Regions from separate parts of the Nocardioides sp. OK12 genome, predicted to be linked through region 1. Evidence: predicted binding sites of a transcription regulator. Region 1 holds the regulator's gene; each other region holds the start of a gene.
The links. Region 1 encodes LexA, which represses DNA repair genes until DNA is damaged. Its sites were predicted from a motif close to TCGAACANNTGTTCGA; they were not measured.
Positions count from the first base shown of each region.

Region 2: OCU29_RS03460 (DUF6504 family protein) is a predicted target of LexA. The motif match lies at 4,300-4,315, and genes of this name have one in related genera.
Region 3: OCU29_RS10580 (HNH endonuclease signature motif containing protein) is a predicted target of LexA. The motif match lies at 4,352-4,367, and genes of this name have one in related genera.

Region 1 is NZ_BNET01000002.1:537,617-543,944, reverse strand. It holds gene OCU29_RS06755 (methyltransferase domain-containing protein) at 1-819, opposite strand, end outside; gene OCU29_RS06760 (hypothetical protein) at 1-68, shown strand, start outside; gene OCU29_RS06750 (LysM peptidoglycan-binding domain-containing protein) at 1,005-1,376, opposite strand; gene lexA (transcriptional repressor LexA) at 1,712-2,446, shown strand; gene OCU29_RS06740 (alkaline phosphatase) at 2,548-4,299, shown strand; gene OCU29_RS06735 (alkaline phosphatase family protein) at 4,299-5,618, shown strand; gene OCU29_RS06730 (ATP-dependent DNA helicase) at 5,699-6,328, opposite strand, start outside.
Region 2 is NZ_BNET01000001.1:699,813-706,140, reverse strand. It holds gene OCU29_RS03475 (DNA polymerase III subunit alpha) at 1-1,944, opposite strand, end outside; gene OCU29_RS03470 (endonuclease) at 2,054-3,331, opposite strand; gene OCU29_RS03465 (SAV_6107 family HEPN domain-containing protein) at 3,346-3,807, opposite strand; gene OCU29_RS03460 (DUF6504 family protein) at 3,822-4,202, opposite strand; gene OCU29_RS03455 (hypothetical protein) at 4,397-4,897, opposite strand; gene OCU29_RS03450 (YbaK/EbsC family protein) at 4,996-5,478, shown strand; gene OCU29_RS03445 (NAD(P)/FAD-dependent oxidoreductase) at 5,504-6,328, shown strand, end outside.
Region 3 is NZ_BNET01000004.1:3,436-9,763, reverse strand. It holds gene glf (UDP-galactopyranose mutase) at 1-951, opposite strand, end outside; gene OCU29_RS10590 (glycosyltransferase family 2 protein) at 958-1,869, opposite strand; gene OCU29_RS10585 (glycosyltransferase family 2 protein) at 1,866-2,801, opposite strand; gene OCU29_RS10580 (HNH endonuclease signature motif containing protein) at 3,008-4,198, opposite strand; gene OCU29_RS10575 (5'-3' exonuclease H3TH domain-containing protein) at 4,449-5,510, opposite strand; gene OCU29_RS10570 (LCP family protein) at 5,546-6,328, opposite strand, start outside.

The sequences.
Region 1 (6,328 bases):
ACCCCGCGGCCCCGGCTCCCCCACCGGGCGGGCGGCGACGAGCTGCCACAGCGCCCCGAGAGAGATGAACGGCTCCCGGTCGCACAGCGCGAGCTCGAGGCGCTCCAGCACCGCGTAGAAGTCGGGGTCGACCTTGAGGCCGTCGTCGGCGACGTAGTCGTTGGCGACCCGGGCGGCGTAGCGGCCCACCACCTCGAGCCCGGCCGCCACCAGCTGCTCCTCGACCTCGTCGCGGGCCACCGCCCGCGCGGTCGTGGTGAAGGTGGCCGACTCCATGTCGTCGCGGCCGAGCTCGTCGAGCGCCGCCTCCGGCCCTTCGCGCACCAGCCGCCCGATCACCCGCGCCGCGGGGTTCGGCGCCATCACCGAGACCCGGCCGCCCGGCCGCGCCGCCTGCGCCAGACGTCGTACGTCGGCCGCGCCGGTCTCGGCCGGGCGGTAGTGCAGCACGTTGTGGCACAGCACCAGGTCGAACCCGCCGCCGGCCCCGCTCAGGTCGTCGATCGAGCCCTCGAGGGTCACCACCCGCTCCCCCACCCGCGCGGACTCGGCGCGGCGGCGGGCCTCGGCGAGCCAGGAGGGCGCCGGGTCGAGGACCGTGACGTGGTGGCCGGCGACGGCCAGGCCCAGGGCGTCGCGGCCGTCGCCCCCGCCGACGTCGAGGACCCGCAGCGCCCGCGGCTGCCCGAGGTCGGCCTCCAGCGCCTCGACCTGGCGGCGCAGCGTCTCGCGCACCACCGCGAACCGCAGGCGGCCCCAGGGCGCCTCGCACCACGCCTGCCGCTGGGCCAGCCTGCTCTCGAAGACGTCGTCGCTCACCACGACAGCCTCCCGCACCGGACGCGGAAGACAGGGCCCGACACAGCGCGAGGGGCGGGCCCACTGCGGGCCCGCCCCTCGTCTTTCCCCTGGTTTCGCCGGCCGGGGTCGAGGCGACCGACGAAATCTGTGGGCGGCCGCAGGGGCCGCCGTGCCCGGACCGCAGCGCGGTCGCGGGCCGTTCCTCAGCCGGCCGGGACGACCAGGCGCTGGCCGGTGACCACCAGGCCACCGTCGAGGGAGTTCAGCTGCTGGATGCGCTCGATGACCTCGCGCACGTCGCCGGACTCGGCGCGCTCGGCGGCGATGGCCCACAGCGTGTCGCCGACGCCGACGGTGATCGTCTCGGTCGCCGGGGCGGTGCCGCTCTCGCTGGTGGCAACGGAGACGCCGGCCAGCACGACGCCCACCAGGGCGACGAGCAGCAGGCCCGCGGCCAGCACAGCGAGCCGGCCGCGGCGGGTCAGCCGCAGCGAGCCCGGCGTCGTACGGCGGGTGGCGCGGACGGCGCCGAGGCGGATCGGGGCCGGGGCGGCGGTGAGGGTCATGGTGCTCATCGGGACCTCCTGGGGAAGGGGGTGGTCGTCGTCGTGCTCGGTCAGGGAGATGTCTACGGACAGCCACCGACAGTCCCGGTCGAGATCCTGCTTCGACCAGGTGTTCGATCGAACACATGAGCGAGACTAGATCAGGTGTTCGAGCCGCGCAAGGGGTGCAGCGAACAATTGTTCGAGATCCCCGACGTCACTCCGGAGCAGCCCGTCGCCGCCTCCACGAGCGCGACACGCCCTTCGAACAGATGTTTGAAGTCGGGCCCGCGCGGCGATAGCGTGGGTCCACGACCCATCCGAGCGGACTCCCCGGCTCGGGCCTCGCGCACGAAAGGCACACGATGGCCACCAAGAACAGCGGCCCCCGCAAGCGCGGGGTCGCGGAGCTGCCCGACGGCCCTCCCGACGCGACCGGCCTGACGCCGCGCCAGATCAAGGTCCTCGCGTGCATCAAGGAGGCCATCGAGACCCGCGGCTACCCGCCGAGCATGCGCGAGATCGGCCAGGCCGTCGGCCTGACCAGCACCTCCAGCGTCTCCCACCAGCTCAAGGTGCTCGAGGAGAAGGGCTTCCTCAAGCGCGACCCCCACCGCCCGCGCGCCCTCGAGGTCTTCCTGCCCGAGCTGATGGCGCGCCGCAAGGCGATCTCCTCGGCCGACGACAGCTCGGTCGACGAGACCGACATCGGCAACACCATGCCGCAGGCCTCCTACGTGCCGGTCGTGGGCCGGATCGCCGCCGGTGGCCCGATCCTGGCCGAGGAGCGGGTCGAGGCCGTCTTCCCGCTGCCCCAGCAGCTGGTCGGCGACGGCCAGCTCTTCCTGCTCGAGGTCTCCGGCGACTCGATGATCGACGCCGCGATCTGCGACGGCGACTACGTGGTGATCCGCCAGGAGCAGACCGCCAGCAACGGCCAGATCGTCGCCGCCCTGATCGGCGAGGAGGCCACCGTCAAGACCTTCCAGCGCAAGGACGGCAAGGTCTGGCTGCTGCCCCACAACGACGCCTACGAGCCGATCGACGGCACCCACGCCTCGATCCTCGGGGTCGTCACCGCGGTGCTGCGCAGCCTCTGAGGCCCCGCACCCGCCCGTCGGGAGACCGAACCGACGGTGAACAGACGGTGCTCACACCGCCGTCCACGTCACGTGGACGGCGGTGTGTCGTTGGATGAGGCGTGACCCCACCACTGACCCCCACCACCGCCGCTGACGCCGTGCGCCCCGCCGACGCCGAGCGGGCCCGCCTCGCCGCCCTCGGACGCCGTACGGTCCTGGCCGCCAGTGCCGTCGGGGCCGGCGGCGCCGCCATCACCGGCGCCGGCGTGCTCGCGAGCCCGCACGCGGTCGCTGCGAAGGCCCGCCACGACGTCTTCGCCCACGGCGTGGCCTCCGGCGACCCGCTGCCGCGCGCGGTGCTGATCTGGACCCGGGTCACCCCCACCAGGGCCGCCACCCCCGGCTCGGGCAAGGGCCCGCGGGTGGGCGTGCGCTGGGAGGTCGCCACCGACCGCCGCTTCCGCAACGTCGTGCGCCGTGGCCGCTTCGTCACCAGCGCCGCGCGCGACCACACCGTCAAGCTCGACGTGACGGGCCTGCAGCCCGAGACCGTCTACCACTACCGCTTCACCGCGCGCGGCCAGCGCAGCCCGGTCGGCACCACCCGCACCGCCCCGGCCAAGCGCGCCACGCCCGACAACCTGCGCTTCGGCGTGGTGTCCTGCGCCAACCTGCAGGCCGGCTGGTTCAGCGCCTACCGGCTGCTCGCCGAGCGCGACGACCTGCACGCGGTGCTGCACCTGGGCGACTACCTCTACGAGTACGCACCCGGCCAGTACGGCATGGGCCAGGACAACGTCGACATCCGCCCGCACGACCCCGCGCGCGAGATGGTCTCGCTCTCCGACTACCGCCGCCGGCACGCGCAGTACAAGACCGACCCCGACCTGCAGGCCCTGCACGCCCGGTACGCCTGGATCGTGACCTGGGACGACCACGAGGTCACCAACGACCAGTGGAGGAAGAACGCCGAGAACCACGACGACTCCGAGGGCGACTACCTCAAGCGGCGCGCCCGCGCCCACCGCGCGTACGACGAGTGGATGCCGGTGCGTATGGACGGCACCGCCTCGCTGGGCGACGGCGCCCGGCTCTACCGCCGCCTGCGCTTCGGCGACCTGGCCGAGGTCAGCATGCTCGACCTGCGCACCTACCGGTCCCAGCAGGTCGCGACCCCGCTGGTGGACGCCGAGGTCAACGACCCGGCGCGCTCGATCACCGGCAACCGGCAGATGGAGTGGCTCAAGGACTCCCTGACCCGCGGCAACCACGCCCCGCAGTGGAAGGTCGTCGGCAACCCGGTGATGATCGCCCCGGTCACCTTCGCCGATCTGCCCAACGAGCTCGTCGACCCGGTCAACGACGTCACCGGGCTGCTGCCCCAGGACGGCTCGCCGTACAACGTCGACCAGTGGGACGGCTACACCGCCGACCGCCGCGAGGTCTTCCGCCACATCGACGACCACCAGGTCAAGGACGTGGTCTTCGTGACCGGCGACATCCACTCGGGGTGGGCCTGCGACCTGCCGATGGACACCTCGCTCTACCCGCTGCTCGGCGACTCGGTGGGCGTGGAGTTCGTGTGCTCCTCGGTGACCTCCAACAACCTCAAGGACATCACCGGCCAGCCGGCGCTGACGCCGCTGGTGGAGACCGCGATCAAGGCCAACAACCGCCACATCAAGTACCTGAACTTCGACGACCACGGCTTCTCGGTGCTCGACATCACCGCCGAGCGCACCCAGATGGACTGGTACGTCATCGGGGCCCGCGACGACCAGCAGACCACCGCCACCCACGACGCGTCGTTCCGCACCCTGGCCGGCACCGGCACGGTGCAGCGCGTGAGCACCCCCGTAGGAGACCGCTGATGTGCGACCCGACGAGCGGCCACTGCGACGCGGCCGGCCCCGCCCCCTTCGCCCGCGGCCTCGGTGAGATCCGCGCCGGTCGGCGCACGGTCCTGACCGCGGCGGCCTCGGGCCTGGCGTTCTCGACCGTGGCCGGGCTCGAGCCGGCGGCGCTCGCGGCGCGGGCCTCGACCCGCAAGCGGGCCTACGTGCTGGTCGTCGACGGCTGCCGGCCCGAGGAGATCGACAGCGGGCTGACGCCGAACCTGCTCGCGCTGCGCGAGGGCGGGGTGCACCACCCGCGGGCCACCTCGATGCCGGTGATGGAGACCATCCCCAACCACACGATGATGATGACCGGGGTGCGCCCCGACCGCAGCGGCGTGCCGGCCAACGCGGTCTACGACCGGGCGCTGGGCGAGATCCGCACCCTCGACCAGCCCTCCGACCTGCGCTTCCCCACCGTCATCGAGCGGCTCAACAGGCGCGGGTTGACCACCGGCACGGTGCTGAGCAAGGAGTACCTCTACGGGATCTTCGGCGAGCGGGCCACGCACCGCTGGGAGCCGTTCCCGATCGTCCCGATCTCGGGGCACGCCCCCGACGACTTCACGATGCGCGCCACCCTCGACATGATCGGCGAGCTCGACCCCCACCTGGTCTTCGTCAACCTCGGCGACGTCGACCGGCTCGGACACACCGACCTCACCGGGCCCACCACGCTCGAGGCCGCGCGCAAGCTGGCGCTGGTCAACACCGACCGGCTCGTCGGCGACTTCGTGGCCGAGCTGAAGAGCTCGGGGCGCTGGGAGCACTCGATCGTCATCGTGCTGGCCGACCACTCGATGGACTGGTCCTACCCCGACCGGATCGTCTCGCTGCAGGGACCGCTCTCGGAGGACCCGTTCCTGGCCGACCGGTTCGTGATCGCCGACAACGGCGGCGCCGACCTGGTCTACTTCACCGGCCCGCGCTCCGAGCGCGACAAGGCCGTGCGCCGCATCCGCCGCATCGCCTCCGACGTGCCCGGGGTGCTGAAGGCCTGGGACCGCCGCGCCGACTGGCTGCGCCTGGGCCCCGAGTCCGGCGACGTCGTGGTCTTCTGCCAGGCCGGCTGGCGCTTCAGCGACCCCGACGTCTACTCCAACCCGATCCCCGGCAACCACGGCCACCCCGCCACCCGCGCGATCCCGTTCTTCATCGGCGGCGGGCACCGCGCGGTCACCCCCGGCAAGGTCTCGCCGCGCCACGCCCGCACCACCGACGTCGCCCCCACCGTCGGGGCGTTCTTCGGGCTCAAGCCGCCCCGGGGCGGGTACGACGGGAAGCCGCGGCTCTAGGCGCGGGCGCGGGACGTCATACGAGCCGTCGGCTCGATGACGTCCCGCCCGTATGACGTCCCGCGGCGCCGCGGGGGCGCTCAGGCGTCCTTCGCGGAGGCGGCCAGGCGGGCCAGCGCCTTGCGGACCACCGCCGGGTCGGTGGTGGTCCACATCGGCGGCAGGCTGGCCTTGAGGAACGAGCCGTAGCGGGCGGTGGCCAGGCGCGGGTCGAGCACCGCGACGACGCCGCGGTCGGAGGTGGTGCGGATCAGCCGGCCGGCGCCCTGGGCCATCAGCAGCGCGGCGTGGGTGGCCGCGACCTGCATGAACCCGTTGCCGCCGGCCTTGTCTGCCGCCTTCTGCCGCGCGCTCATCAGCGGGTCGTCGGGCCGCGGGAAGGGGATGCGGTCGATGAGCACCAGCTGGCAGGTGTCGCCGGGCACGTCGAGGCCCTGCCACAGGCTCAAGGTGCCGAAGAGCACCGTGTGCGGGTCCTCGACGAACTGCTTGGCCAGCTCGGGCAGCTGCGCGTCGCCCTGGGCCAGGATCGTCAGGTGCGGCAGCCGCTCGCGCACCGCCTCGGCCGCGGCCTCGGCGGCCCGCCGCGAGGAGAACAGCCCCAGCGCCCGGCCGTCGGCGGCGTCGACCAGCTCGACGATCTCGTCGAGCTGGGCCTTGCCCAGCCCGTCACGACCCGGCTGCGGCAGGTGGCGGGCGACGTAGAGGAT
Region 2 (6,328 bases), on a different contig from region 1:
GATCTGGAAGACCCCGAGGGTGCGGGCCGCGGAGATCATCCGGTAGGTCGCGGGGTCGTCGAAGGGCACCTGCTGGTCGTCCTCGAGGTCGATGCGCACCCCCTCGACGCGCTCGACCTCGGTGAGGGCGTGCGCCATCGCCGACTGCATCCGGATGCCGAGCACGTCGAGCTTGAGCAGGCCGAGGTCCTCGACGTCGTCCTTGTCGAACTGGCTCATCGGGAAGCCGGCGTACGACGCCTCCACGGGGGTGCGGTCGAGCAGGGTCGCGTCGGAGAGCAGCACCCCGCAGGGGTGCACCGCGACGTGGCGCGGCAGCCCGTCGAGGCGCTCGACGAGCTGGAACATCAGGTCGAGGCGGGCCTCGCCCAGCCCGCTGGCGCGCAGCTCGGGCAGCTCGGCCAGCGCGGCGCGGGCGTCGCGGGCCCGGACGTGGGGGAAGGCCTTGGCGATGGCGTCGGTCTCGGCCGGGGGCATCCCGAGCGCGGCGCCGACGTCGCGCACGGCGTGGCGCACCCGGTAGGTGTCCATCATCGAGACGCACACGCACCGCTCGCCGCCGTAGCGGTCGAGGATGCGCTCGTAGACCTCGGTGCGCCGGTCGGACTCGACGTCGACGTCGATGTCGGGCAGCGCCTGGCGCAGCGGGGAGAGGAAGCGCTCCATCAGCAGCTGGTGGCGGATCGGGTCGACCCCGGAGATGCCGAGCAGGTAGTTGACCAGGCTGCCGGCCCCCGAGCCGCGCGCGGCGACCCGCACCCCCATCTGCTTGATCAGGTCGGTGACGTCGCCGACGGTCAGGAAGTACGAGGCGTAGCCGAGCTCGCCGATCACCGCGAGCTCGTCCTCGAGCCGCTTCCACACCACCGCCAGCCCGCCGCTGCCGTAGCGGTCGCCGATGGCGCCCTCGCAGCGTGCGCGCAGCGCGACGTCGGCGCTGGGGTGGTCGGTGGAGAGGCTGAACTCGGGGAAGTGCACCTCCCCCAGGCCCAGGTCGGCGCGCGGGTCGAGCGCGCAGCGCTCGGCCAGGGTGCGGGTGCGCGCCAGCAGGCGCAGCGCCTCGCGCCCGGTGCCGGCGCCGGCGCGGGCCACGACCTCGTGGGCCACCTCGCGCATCTGGGGCCCGGACTTCAGGTGTCCCTCGGCGTTGCCGCGGTCGACGTGGCGCCGGTCGAGGGCGACCAGGCGCCGGGCGGCGTCGAGCACGTCGACGGTGGCGGCGTCGCTGCGGTCGGCGTAGCGCACGGCGTTGGTCAGCACCGACCCAGCACCGACCTCCTGGGCCAGCGCGAGCATCCGGGCGGCGTGCCGGGTCGAGCCGGGGCCGTCGCCGGCCACGCGGTGCGAGACCACCTCGACCTGCAGGTTCTCGCGGGGCACCAGGGCGCTCCAGCGCTCCAGGGCGGCGCGGGCGTGGTCGCGGCGGCGCTGGGCCGCGGCGGCCCCGACCTCGGAGGCCGGGCCGAGCAGCACGACCAGGTCGCCGGAGGCGAGCAGCGCCGCGACCTCGGGGGCCTCGGGGTCCAGGACCGGGGTGCCGCGCTCGCCGGCGAGGTGGGTGGTCGAGAGCACCCGGCACAGCGCGGCCCAGCCGCCCCGTCCGCCGCCGGGCCCGGCGGCGTGGGCCAGCAGGGTGACCCGCGGCAGCCGCGGGTCGCGGAAGGCGCCGCCCCGCACCGGGGTGCGCCCGCGCCCCGGCACGGGCGCCGACGCCCCGGGGCTGCCCGGCCGGTAGGCCAGGTCGACCCCGAGCACCGGGCTGATCCCGGCCTGCAGGCACGCCTTGGCGAACTTCACCGCCCCGTAGGTGCCGTCGCGGTCGGTGAGCGCCAGCAGGTCCATGCCGTGGTCGGCGGCGCGCTGCACCAGCAGGTGCGGCAGCGAGGCGCCGTGCTGCAGGGAGTAGCCCGAGGCGACGTGCAGGTGCGGGAACGGGTCGGGCACGGGTCGGACCACCTCTCGCGTCGGCTCGACCCTGACGAAGAATCTCTCGAACTCATGTTCGAGAAGGCGCCAGCCTAACCCCGTCGCGCCATGCGCGCCAACCCACCCCTCACCAGATCGCGGAGACCCACTCCGGCCGGTCGACGAAGGGGTTGCGGTTGCCCTGCCAGGTCTCGTGGATCGCGTCGTTGCGGGCGCGCTCGAAGGCGTCGGGCGGGTCCTGCTCGTGCCAGCGCAGCAGCGTGGAGAGCCGACCCAGGTAGCCCAGCGCGTCGAGGTCGCGCCGGCCCACCTCCTCGGAGACCTCGAGGTCGGCGTACCCGTCGCCACCCTCGTAGCGCACCGCCATGTAGAGCACCATCCGGGCCACGTCGCCCTTCACCGCGTCGCGCGGCTCCCAGGAGTCGGCGTCGCGGTAGGTGTCGTCGGCCTCGCCCTGGGGGCTGCCGCCGTCGTCGAAGTCGAGGCTGGAGCGGTCGGCGTTGACGCTCACGTCGGCCGGGCGGACGTGGTGCAGGTCGGTGCCCGGCCCGGCGCTGGTGCCGAAGCCGCCGCGGCTCTGCGGCCACACGTGCTCGCGGTTCCACTCGTCGGGGTCACCGCCGTTCGCCTCGCCCGGCACGCTGTCGCCGGTGTAGAGCTCGATCACCCGGCCGGGGGCGTCGGGGTCGGCGTCGGTGTCGCGCAGGGCCTCCCACAGCTCGTCGTAGCGCAGCCGGTCGACGTCGGTGGAGATGATCTCGTGCAGCGCCCGGGCGAGGTCCTCGCCGGTGCGACCCTCCGCGTCGGCGTAGTAGCCGACCAGCTCGGCCGGCAGGTCGCTCGGCAGCCCACCCGGCAGGTCCGTCGGGGCCGGCGCGCCGGGACCGCTCGGCGCCGCCGCGTCGACCAGCGCGACCGCGGTCACCCGCTTGAGCCCCGGCGCCGAGAAGTACGCCGCCCGCTCGCCGTCCAGCACCACCTCCGCGCCCAGCAGCGCGGGGTGGGAGGCCAGCCCCCAGGTGCCGCGCAGCTCCTCGGGGAGCTGCACCAGCAGCATCCGGGAGGGGTCGCGCTCCTGCGGGTCGTCGGCCACCGCGAGCGCCAGGTCGTCGGGGAAGGAGCCGCGCACCACGGTGCCCGGCGCGGTGGGCTGGCCGACCAGGTGGCCGCGGACCCGCAACGACGCACCGTCGGGCATCGTCAGCGCCTGCGCGACATCGACCGCCCCCTCCAGCGCCTGGCTCGCGGCCTCCGAGCCGGAGCCGAGCAGGGTGCTGCGCGCGGTCCCGCCCTCCCCCGGCCGCGCCGCGTCGTCGGCGCCCGCGCAGGCCGGGAGCACCCCGAGGACCCCGACGAGGAGGACGGCAGCGAGCCGCGGTGGGCGCAGGGCGGGCGAGAGGGCCATGGGAGCAGCCTGCCTCACCCGGCGCGCGCGATGCGCTCCTGGACCGGCGGGTGCGGCACGAGCCCGAGGCACTGCTCGACCACGGCCAGGAACCGGTCGGCGTCGCGGACCAGGTCGTCGGCCTCGCGCTCGGTGACGGCGCGCGTCGAGCCGGCCTCGGCGGCCGCGCGCTTGGCCGCGCCCGCGGAGAAGAACGTGGCCCACTCGCCCAGCTCGGGCGCGACCTCGGCCAGCAGCACCCAGGCGTTCTTCTGGGGGCGGCGCCGCGGCCCGGCCGGTCGTGCGCGCGCCGAGAGCAGGGCGGCCGCCGAGCGCAGCGCCGAGACGTGGGCGCAGGCGTAGCGGGCCGGGACCTCGGGCGTGGCCATCGCCTCGCTCAACGACTCGGCGGCGCGGGCCAGGTAGGAGTGCGTGGTCGCCGGGAGGGCCTGCGGGTGCGGTGCGGGGACCGCGGCAGGGGTGCGGGTGCGCGCCATCGTGGCCACCACCCTCAGTCCGCGCAGCCGACGAGCTGCCAGCGCCCGCCGTCGACGTCGAGGGCCAGGTCGAAGACCCCGCCGGTGTCCTCGGCGCCGCGCACCGCGGCACCCCGGCCGGCCTCCACCCGCCAGACCGCGCGCTCGGCGAGCAGCTCCTCCAGCGGGCGGGGCCGGGCGGGCCGCTCGGCGGTGGAGGCGTCGGCCGGCTCCTCGGAGCCGAGCACCGCACGCACCCCGGCGTGGCGCCACCACTCGCCGGTCTCCACCCAGTGCTCGAGCACCGAGCGGACCTTCCAGAGCCGTCCGCGCCACAGGAACTGCTCGGGGACCGTCGTCTCGGTGCCGGCCAGCACGCCGCACCGGACCTCGACGGGCTCGTCGTACCGTCGCATCAGCTCCACCACTGCCACCTCTCCGGCGCCGGGGCGCCAGGTCCGCCTGGAACCCCCGACGGGGGCGGGGTCGAGGTCGCCCCCGCCGGGAGCGTGTTCGAATCTGTGTTCGAACTTGGTCCCAAGGTACACGCCCCCACCGACAGTGGGTCAAGGGTCGTGACGGACCCCTGTGGACGGGGCCGGGGAGAGCCTCAGGAGGCGGCGATCCGCTCGCGGGTGGCGCTGAGGTAGCGGTCGGTGTCGGGGTGGAACATCGTGACGAGGATCGCGACCTCGACGACCAGCGAGAGGTAGCTGAGCACCACGAAGACCTGCGGCGGCTCGACCCGGATGCCGCTGAGCGTCGCGACCGCCGTCATCACCACTAGCACCGCCAGGCAGACCCGCGCCCAGTGGTGGCCGTTGCGGAAGAAGACCATCAGCACCCCGATGAGCATCGCCATCACCACGAACAGCACCGCCGCGACCGGGAAGAACTGCGGGACCGCGATCGGCTGCTCCTCGATCAGGTAGTCCAGCCCCTGCCGCTCGAGGATCTCGCCGGCCGAGCGGTGCCCCCGCGCCCAGTTGAGCACCAGGTCGTCGCGCAGCACGGCGGTCAGCACGACGGTCAGCGTGCCCAGCGCCAGCAGGACCAGGTGCAGCTGCAGGCACAGCCTCAGTGCGCGCGGTCGTTCCAGCCGGTCGTCCATGACGGCCCTCTCGTGGGTGGTCTCGTGCGTGATCTGGAGCCTGGTCTCGTGCGTGATCCCTCGTGCACGATCTCCGAGCGAACTCTAGGGTCGCAGCCATGAGCACCGAGCACCCGGGCATCGCGGCCTTCCGCGCCGAGCTGGTCCGCCGCGGCGGCCGGGGCGAGGTCGTGGTCCTCCCCGACGCCGTCCACACCGCGGCACTGGCCGCCGAGGCCCTCGGCTGCGAGGTGGGCGCGATCGCCAACAGCCTGCTCTTCGACGCCGGCGGCACGCCGGTGCTGGTGCTCACCTCGGGCGCGCACCGGGTCGACGTGCGCGCCGTGGCCGAGCGCATCGGGGTCGAGCGCCTCTCGCGCGCCAGCCCGGACTTCGTGCGTGAGCACACCGGGCAGGTGATCGGCGGGGTCTCCCCGCTCGCCCACCCCGCGCCGGTGCCGACGTACCTCGACGAGTGGCTGGCGCGCCACGAGGTCGTGTGGGCGGCGGCGGGCCACCCCGCGGCGGTCTTCTCCACCTCCTTCGGCGAGCTCCTCGAGCTCACCGGCGCCGAGGTGGTCGACGTCGAGAGCCCCGCCTAGGAGCACGACCCCCTAGGGTGTGCGCGTGGCGCGGGTCGTGGTGGTCGGGGGCGGGTACGCCGGCCTCGCCACGGCCGCCCGCCTGGCCAAGACCGGCCACGACGTCACCCTCCTCGAGCGCGGCGACACCCTGGGCGGCGCCCTGGGCTCGGTCGAGGCCGACGGCTACCGGTGGGACGCCGGGCCGACCTCGACCCTGCTGCCGGCGGTGCTGCGCGACCTGTTCCGCAAGACCGGCCGGCCGCTGGAGCGCGAGCTGGAGCTGGTGCCGCTGGAGACCGTGCGCACGCACCGCTTCGTCGACGGCTCCGAGCTCGCCCTGCCCGGCGGGTCGCGCTCGGCGCAGCTGCGGGCCGTGGAGGAGCTGTCCCCCGGCGAGGGGCAGCGCTGGCTCGACCACGTCGCGGCCTACACCGAGGACTGGGAGGTGCTGCGCCGCGGCTACCTCGAGGAGCCCTGGGACCGCACCGCCCTGCCCCGTGACCTGCGCGAGCGCCTCGACTCCCGCGAGAGCCTGCAGCGGCGCCTGCGCCGCACGCTCAAGGACGACCGGCTGCGCGACGTGGCCGCGCACCCCTTCGTCGCCGACGGCCACGCCCCCCGCGACGTGCCGGCCTGGATGGGTCTGGTGGCCTACCTCGAGCAGCGCTTCGGCTCCTGGACCGTGCCGGGCGGGATGGCGAAGGTGGGTGAGGTGCTGGCCGGGCGGATGAGCACCCGCGGCGTCGACGTGCGCCTGGGCACGAGCGTGCACGACGTGGTCGTGCGCGGCGGGCGCGCCGTCGCGGTCAGGACCGACGCCGGCGAGGTCGACGCCGAGGTGGTCGTCTGCGCCATCGACCCGCGCCGC
Region 3 (6,328 bases), on a different contig from region 1:
GATCGTCTTGCCGGGCAGGTAGGTGCGCTCGGGGTGCAGGTGCTTGAACTCCAGCACCCGGGTGTGCGGCACGTCCTGGTCGTTGGCGTTGACCACGCCGGTGCCCTGGAAGTCGTCGACGTCGAGGGTCTCGGCCTCCAGGTCGATGGTGCGCCACGACAGGCGGCCCTCGGAGTTGCCGAAGTACTCGTCGACGGGGCCGGTGTAGACGATCGGCACGACGCCCTTGTACTGCTCGGCGACGTCGAAGAAGTCGGTGGAGGTGCGCACCTCGATGTTGGGATGGTCGGCCATCCGGGTCAGCCACGCGGTGTAGCCGTCGACCGGCAGGCCCTCGTAGGTGTCGTTGAAGTAGCGGTTGTCGAAGGTGTAGCGCACCGGCAGCCGCGTGATGATGTCGGCGCTGAGCTCCTTCGGGTCGGTCTGCCACTGCTTGGCGGTGTAGCCCTTGACGAACGCCTCGTACAGCGGGCGGCCGATGAGGCTGATCGCCTTCTCCTCGAGGTTCGTGGCGTCCTCGGTGGCGATCTCGCTGGCCTGCTCGGCGATCAGCGCGCGGGCCTCGTCGGGGGTGTGCGCCTTGCCGAAGAACTGGTTGATCAGGCCCAGGTTCATCGGGAAGGAGTAGACCTGCCCCTGGTACTTGGCGAAGACGCGGTGCTGGTAGCCGGTGAAGTCGGTGAACCGGTTGACGTACTCCCACACCCGCTTGTTGGAGGTGTGGAAGAGGTGGGTGCCGTACTTGTGCACCTCGATGCCGGTCTCGGGGTCGATCTCGCTGTAGGCGTTGCCACCGAGGTGGTCGCGGCGCTCGAGCACCAGGACCTTGAGCCCCAGCTCGTTCGCGCAGCGCTCCGCGACGGTGAGCCCGAAGAAGCCGGATCCCACGACGACGAGGTCGGGGCGCGACTGGTCGGTGGCCTGGGCAGGATCAGTGTGAGGTGCTGGCACGGTCGGTCAGTCTACGGACGATGGCGGCAGCCGGCGCATCCCACGCGCTGCGCGCATGGCCCGGATCACGTTGCCGGCCTCGGCGCGCCCTCCGCGCAGCGGGCTGAGCGCCACCACGGCCAGCGCGATCAGCCACGGCTTGGCCCGCACGAGCGCGTTCTCGCCGTAGCGCAGGTGCACCACGAAGAGGTTGCGGTACATGAAGAAGCCCTTCCAGCCCGCCAGGTCGTGCTGCTGGTCGAAGTCGAGCTGGCGCACCAGCACGGCGTCGCGCAGCGCCCAGATCCGGAAGCCGGCCCGCCGGGCGCGGACCGCGAAGTCGACGTCGTCGTAGAAGATGAAGTACGTCGGGTCGGGCAGCCCGACGGCCTCGAGCACCCGGCGGCGCACCATGAACCCCTCGAAGGCGACGTTCTCGAGCTCGACCCGCTCGGGCATCGCGTCGCGGGTCACCCAGTCGGTCTCGACCATGGCCTTCTTGGGCTTGATCGCCAACGGGTTGGCCAGGTCGAAGCGGGTGGCGGCCTTCTCGCACAGCCGCCCGTGGGAGTCCTCGCGCACCGCCATCAGGCAGTCCTCGTCGGCGGCCAGCAGCACGCCCAGGCAGTCGGTGGCGGGCAGCACGTCGTCGTCCATCAGCCAGATCCGGTCGACGCCGGCGTCGTACGCCGTCCGGGTGCCGAGGTGGAAGCCGCCCGCGCCGCCGAGGTTCTCGGCGGTGCGCACGACCTGCAGGCCCGGCAGCGTGCAGGCGGCCAGCACGTCGGGGGTGTGGTCGGTGCTGGCGTTGTCGACGACCACGACCAGCTCGGGCGCGGGGTCGAGGGCGCCCAGGCCCTCGAGCATCCGCTCCAGCAGGTCGGCGCGGTTGAAGGTGACGACGACGACGCCGGTGGTCTCCCGGGTGGTCTCGCTCATCGCAGGAACCTCTCGTGGCCGGTGAAGTCGCCGCGCAGCCCGGCCAGGGCGGCGCGGGCGCTGAGCACGACGCGGCCCGGGTCGCGGCGGGTGAGCAGGTAGAACCAGACCGTCTTGGCCCAGAACATCGCCACGTGCGCCCAGCCGCGGTAGTCGCGCAGGTTGACGGTGTTGTTGCGGGCCATGCAGTAGGCCTTGAGCTCGCTGGGGCTGTGGTTGTAGGTGGTGCGCCCGCCCATCATCGGGGTGCCGAGCTCGCCGACCGAGGGGTGGTGGACGCGGGCGCCGGTGACGGTGGCGATGCGGGCCCCGGCCTTCTCGGCGCGCAGGCGGTACTCGTGGTCGTCGCCCCAGATGAAGAACTCCGAGCGCGGCAGCCCGATCCGCTCGACCAGCTCGCGGGTCACCAGCACCCCGTTGAAGGGGATCACGATGTCGTCGAGGCGCCCCCGCGCTCCCCCGGCGCGCTCGACGTCGGCCAGGCGGTGCACCACGCGGGTGCCGCCGGGCAGCCGGATCGGGAAGACCAACCGGTCGGTGTCGGCCTCGTCGACGACCAGCGGACCCCAGAAGTCGAGCCCGTCCTCGGCCAGCAGCCGGGCCAGGCAGTCGTGCTCGGGCAGGCCGTCATCGTCCATCAGCCAGACCAGGTCGGCGTCGCGCTCGACGGCCCACCCCAGCCCGTCGTGGAAGCCGCCTGCTCCCCCGACGTTGCGCTCGAGCGTGCGGGCCAGCAGCGGCGTACCGGCACCGCCCGCCGCCTCGGCCAGCCAGGCGCCGGTGCCGTCGGAGGAGGCGTTGTCGACGACGAGCACCTCGTCGACCTCCGGCACCTCGCGCAGCCGCGCCACCAGCCGCTGCAGCAGCCCCAACCGGTTGAAGGTCACGACCACCGCGACCACGCGTCGAGGGTCGGGGCTGGGGCTCGGCACGGCCCACACCCTACGGCCCCCCACCGCTCGCCGAGCAGCAAGGAGCGCCAGCGACGCGCGTCGTCGAGACCCTGCAAGGACCGCGCCCGCCGTGCGCCGTGGGACGTCACCGTCAGCGGTACGCCGAGTCGGCGCCAGTTCCTGTCGTACGCCGAGTGGGCGCCAGTTCACGGCGTACGGCGTCTTGTTGCTGCAGGGGGTGTCTTCTAGGTGCGCCGGTGGAAGCTGACCTGGTTGTCCCCGCCGATCTCGGTCTCGTACTCCGGGTCGTGGATGCGTCGGTGGTGGTAGGGGCACAGCAACCGCCCCCGCTCCACCTTGGTGTGACCGTCCCGGCACCAGAAGTCCTCGTGGTGGGCGTGGCACATCGCAGGCGGGGCGTCGCACCCCTTCGCGGTGCACCCGCCGTCACGCACACCCAGAGCAAGCCGCTGCGGGACCGTGAACAGCCGCTGGCTGCGCCCCACGTCGAGAGGCTCGCTCCGGCCGCCCAGCACCACCGGCACGATCCCGGCCTCACACGCCAGCCGCCGCGCAGTCGCAGCACTCACCCGCCCACCGGTGTCGAGCGTGGCCGCGGCCAACCCACCCTGCAGCGACTCCAGCGTCATCGTCACCACCACCGTGGCGTTCACACCACCGGCCCGCGGAAGCCCAGCCGCATCGAGGCGCTCGACCAGCTCCACGAACGCAGCCCCCAGGCGCTGCGCGGTCGGACGACGTACGGGCACCGCCGCCTCCTCCGAACCGCCCTGGCCGCGCTGGTCGTCACCGGCGACACGGGTGGCGACCTGGTGCTTGGGGGCCGCGAAGGCCAGCAGCGCCCGCTCGAGCATCTGCCCCACGAGCAGCGGCACCGTGAAGGACCCCCTGATCCGGCCCTGGCCGTCCTCACGCATCCGGAACACCGAGCTCTTCTCCGCCTCGCGCTCCTCACGATCGAGCAGCTCGGCCTCCCACGCCTCCCCCACCTCCGGGGCGACCACGTCAAGCACCCGGCGACCCAGCACCCTGAGCGCCTTCGCGTCGTGCACCTGCGCGAACTCGACCAGCGCTGTCGTGGCCTCTCGGAGGACCGCCGGGTCGAGGTCGTCGGGCAGCGCATCCAACGACGTACAGATCACCGACGCCTGCTCCGCGACCAGATCCCCACGACCCAACGCCTCGCGCACCAGCACGTGACGCGCCAGTCCCTCGGCCAGGCGTACCTGACGGAACGACTCCCGCTTGGTCGACCGGGTGACGTTCGAGTGCCACACCGCCAACGACGGCGAGGCGTTGCGCTCCTGCACCGCCACCGCATCGGCGTGCTCCAGCAGCCGCGAGCGCACCTCGACCCATCGCGCCTCAAGCCGAGCGACCTCCGCCAGCACCTCGGCGGCCTCGCCCTGGCTCATCGCCCATGCCGACACCTCAGCGACCTCGTCCAGCACTGCGTGAGCCCGCGCGACAGCACTCCCAATGGGGTGCGCGGCGGTGGTCGACATGAGTGAAGTATCTCAGCCGCCACCGACAAAGCACCAGGTCAAACCCCGTTTTCCACAGGTAGATCGAAAATTTTTTCGACCCTGGATCGCGAGGCGCGGAAGTGACCGGTCGAGGGTTCAGAACTGACCGGTCGGAGGTTCAAAAGTGACTGCTCGGCCGTCAGAAGAGGGTGTCCTGGGAGAAGACGGGGGCGGCGGGGGCGGCGGGGGCGAGGCGGGGCGGGCTGGGGGTGGGGGCGGCGCGCCAGCGCGGGTCGGCGTACGTCGTGCGGTCGCGCTCGGGCGCGCCGGGGGTGGGCTCGGCGAGGGTCAGGGCCCGCACGGCGCCGTTGACGAAGAGGTCGTGGCGCCCGAAGACCGAGCGCACGGCCGACTCGTCGAGCGGCAGCCGCCCCGGCGGCTCGGAGCCCGGGGCGAGCCCGACGTCGACGGTGCGCGCCATGGCCATCACCTCGCGGTTGAGCCAGAACCGCTCGCGGGCCTCGTCGGTGGCCAGCGTGCGGGCGCGGGCCGGGCCCACCGCGGCGCGGCACCGCTCGCCCCCGGCGGCGGCGTCGGCGAGGGCGTCGGCGCCGGTGCCGAGCTCGGCGAGCAGCTTGGCGGCGGTCTTGGCGCCGAAGCCGGCGACGCCGGGCAGGTTGTCGGAGGCGTCGCCGCGCAGGGCGGCGAGATCGAGGTACTGCTCGGGGTGCACGCCGGTGACCAGCGCGAGGCGGGCGGGGTCGAGCAGGGGCGAGGCGTCGACGCCGCCGTTGAGGATGCGCAGCACCCGCGTGTGCTCGTCGACGAGGGCGAAGCTGTCGCGGTCGGAGGTGGCCAGCACGGTGCGCCACCCCAGCCCGGACGCCTGGGCGGCCACGCTGGCCAGCACGTCGTCGGCCTCGAGCCCGGGCGGGACCACCACGCCCACGCCCAGCTCGCGCAGCACCTCGCCCACCGAGCCCAGCTGCTCGACCAGGGTGTCGGGCTTGGGGGTGCGGTGCGCCTTGTAGGTGGGCCACCGCTCGCGGCGCACGCTCGAGGCGGGGTCGTCGAACCCGACGACCACCGCGTCGGCCATCGCCCGGTCGACGGCCGCGACCAGCTGCGAGAGCAGGCCGCGCACCGCCCACGCGGGTCGGCCCGCCGCGTCACGGAACCCGCTGCGCGCCGAGGCGTGGTAGGCGCGGTGCAGCAGGGAGTTGCCGTCGACGACGAGCACGGTGCGCGGTTCGGAGGACATCGCCCCCAGGCTAGGCGCCGGCGCCGACCGCCGGCTCAGCAGGCGTTGGACAGGTCGCCGGCCTGGTTGGCGGCGTAGCCCTCCGACAGCGAGCCCACCGACCCGCCGGTCACCGGCTGGGTGCCGGCGGCCGGCTCCTTCTTCGCCTTCGTCGTGGTCGCGGCGGTGCCCTCGGCCTTGTCGATGGCCGCGGCGACCTTGCGCTGCACGAGGTCGATGTCGGGGTCGGCGGTGTTGATCATCGGCGGCACCAGCGAGAGCGTCGACATCTTCTGCTCCTTCGCCTTCATCGCCAGGCCCATGAACCGGTCGAGCTCGGAGGCGGGCAAGTTGGTCGAGATCATCTCCGAGGACGCCTGCGCGATCTTCTCGAAGTTCTGCAGCGCCGACTGGGGGCTGACCTGCTGGAGCATCGCGTTCATCACGCACTTCTGCCGCGCCATGCGCGAGTAGTCGTCGGAGCCCTCGCGGGCCCGGGCGTACCAGAGCGTCTCGAAGCCGGTCAGCGTGCGGGTGCCGGGCTCGATGTAGTCGTAGACGTCGGAGCCCAGGCCGCCGACGGGGATCGGCTGGCGCACGGTGAGGGTCACCCCGCCCACGGCGTCGACGAGGTCCTTGAAGCCCTGGAGGTTGACCATCGCCCAGTAGCTGACCTCGAGGCCGGTGATGCCCTCGACGGCCGAGACGGTGGCCTCGATGCCGGGGTCGGTGTCGTCCTCGTCGCCCTCGAAGAGCTCCGCGTGGTCCTGGGCCCAGGTGCTGACGCCGTTGAGGTAGTCGGCGTCGAAGCCGTCGGGGAACTGCTCGGCCATCACCGA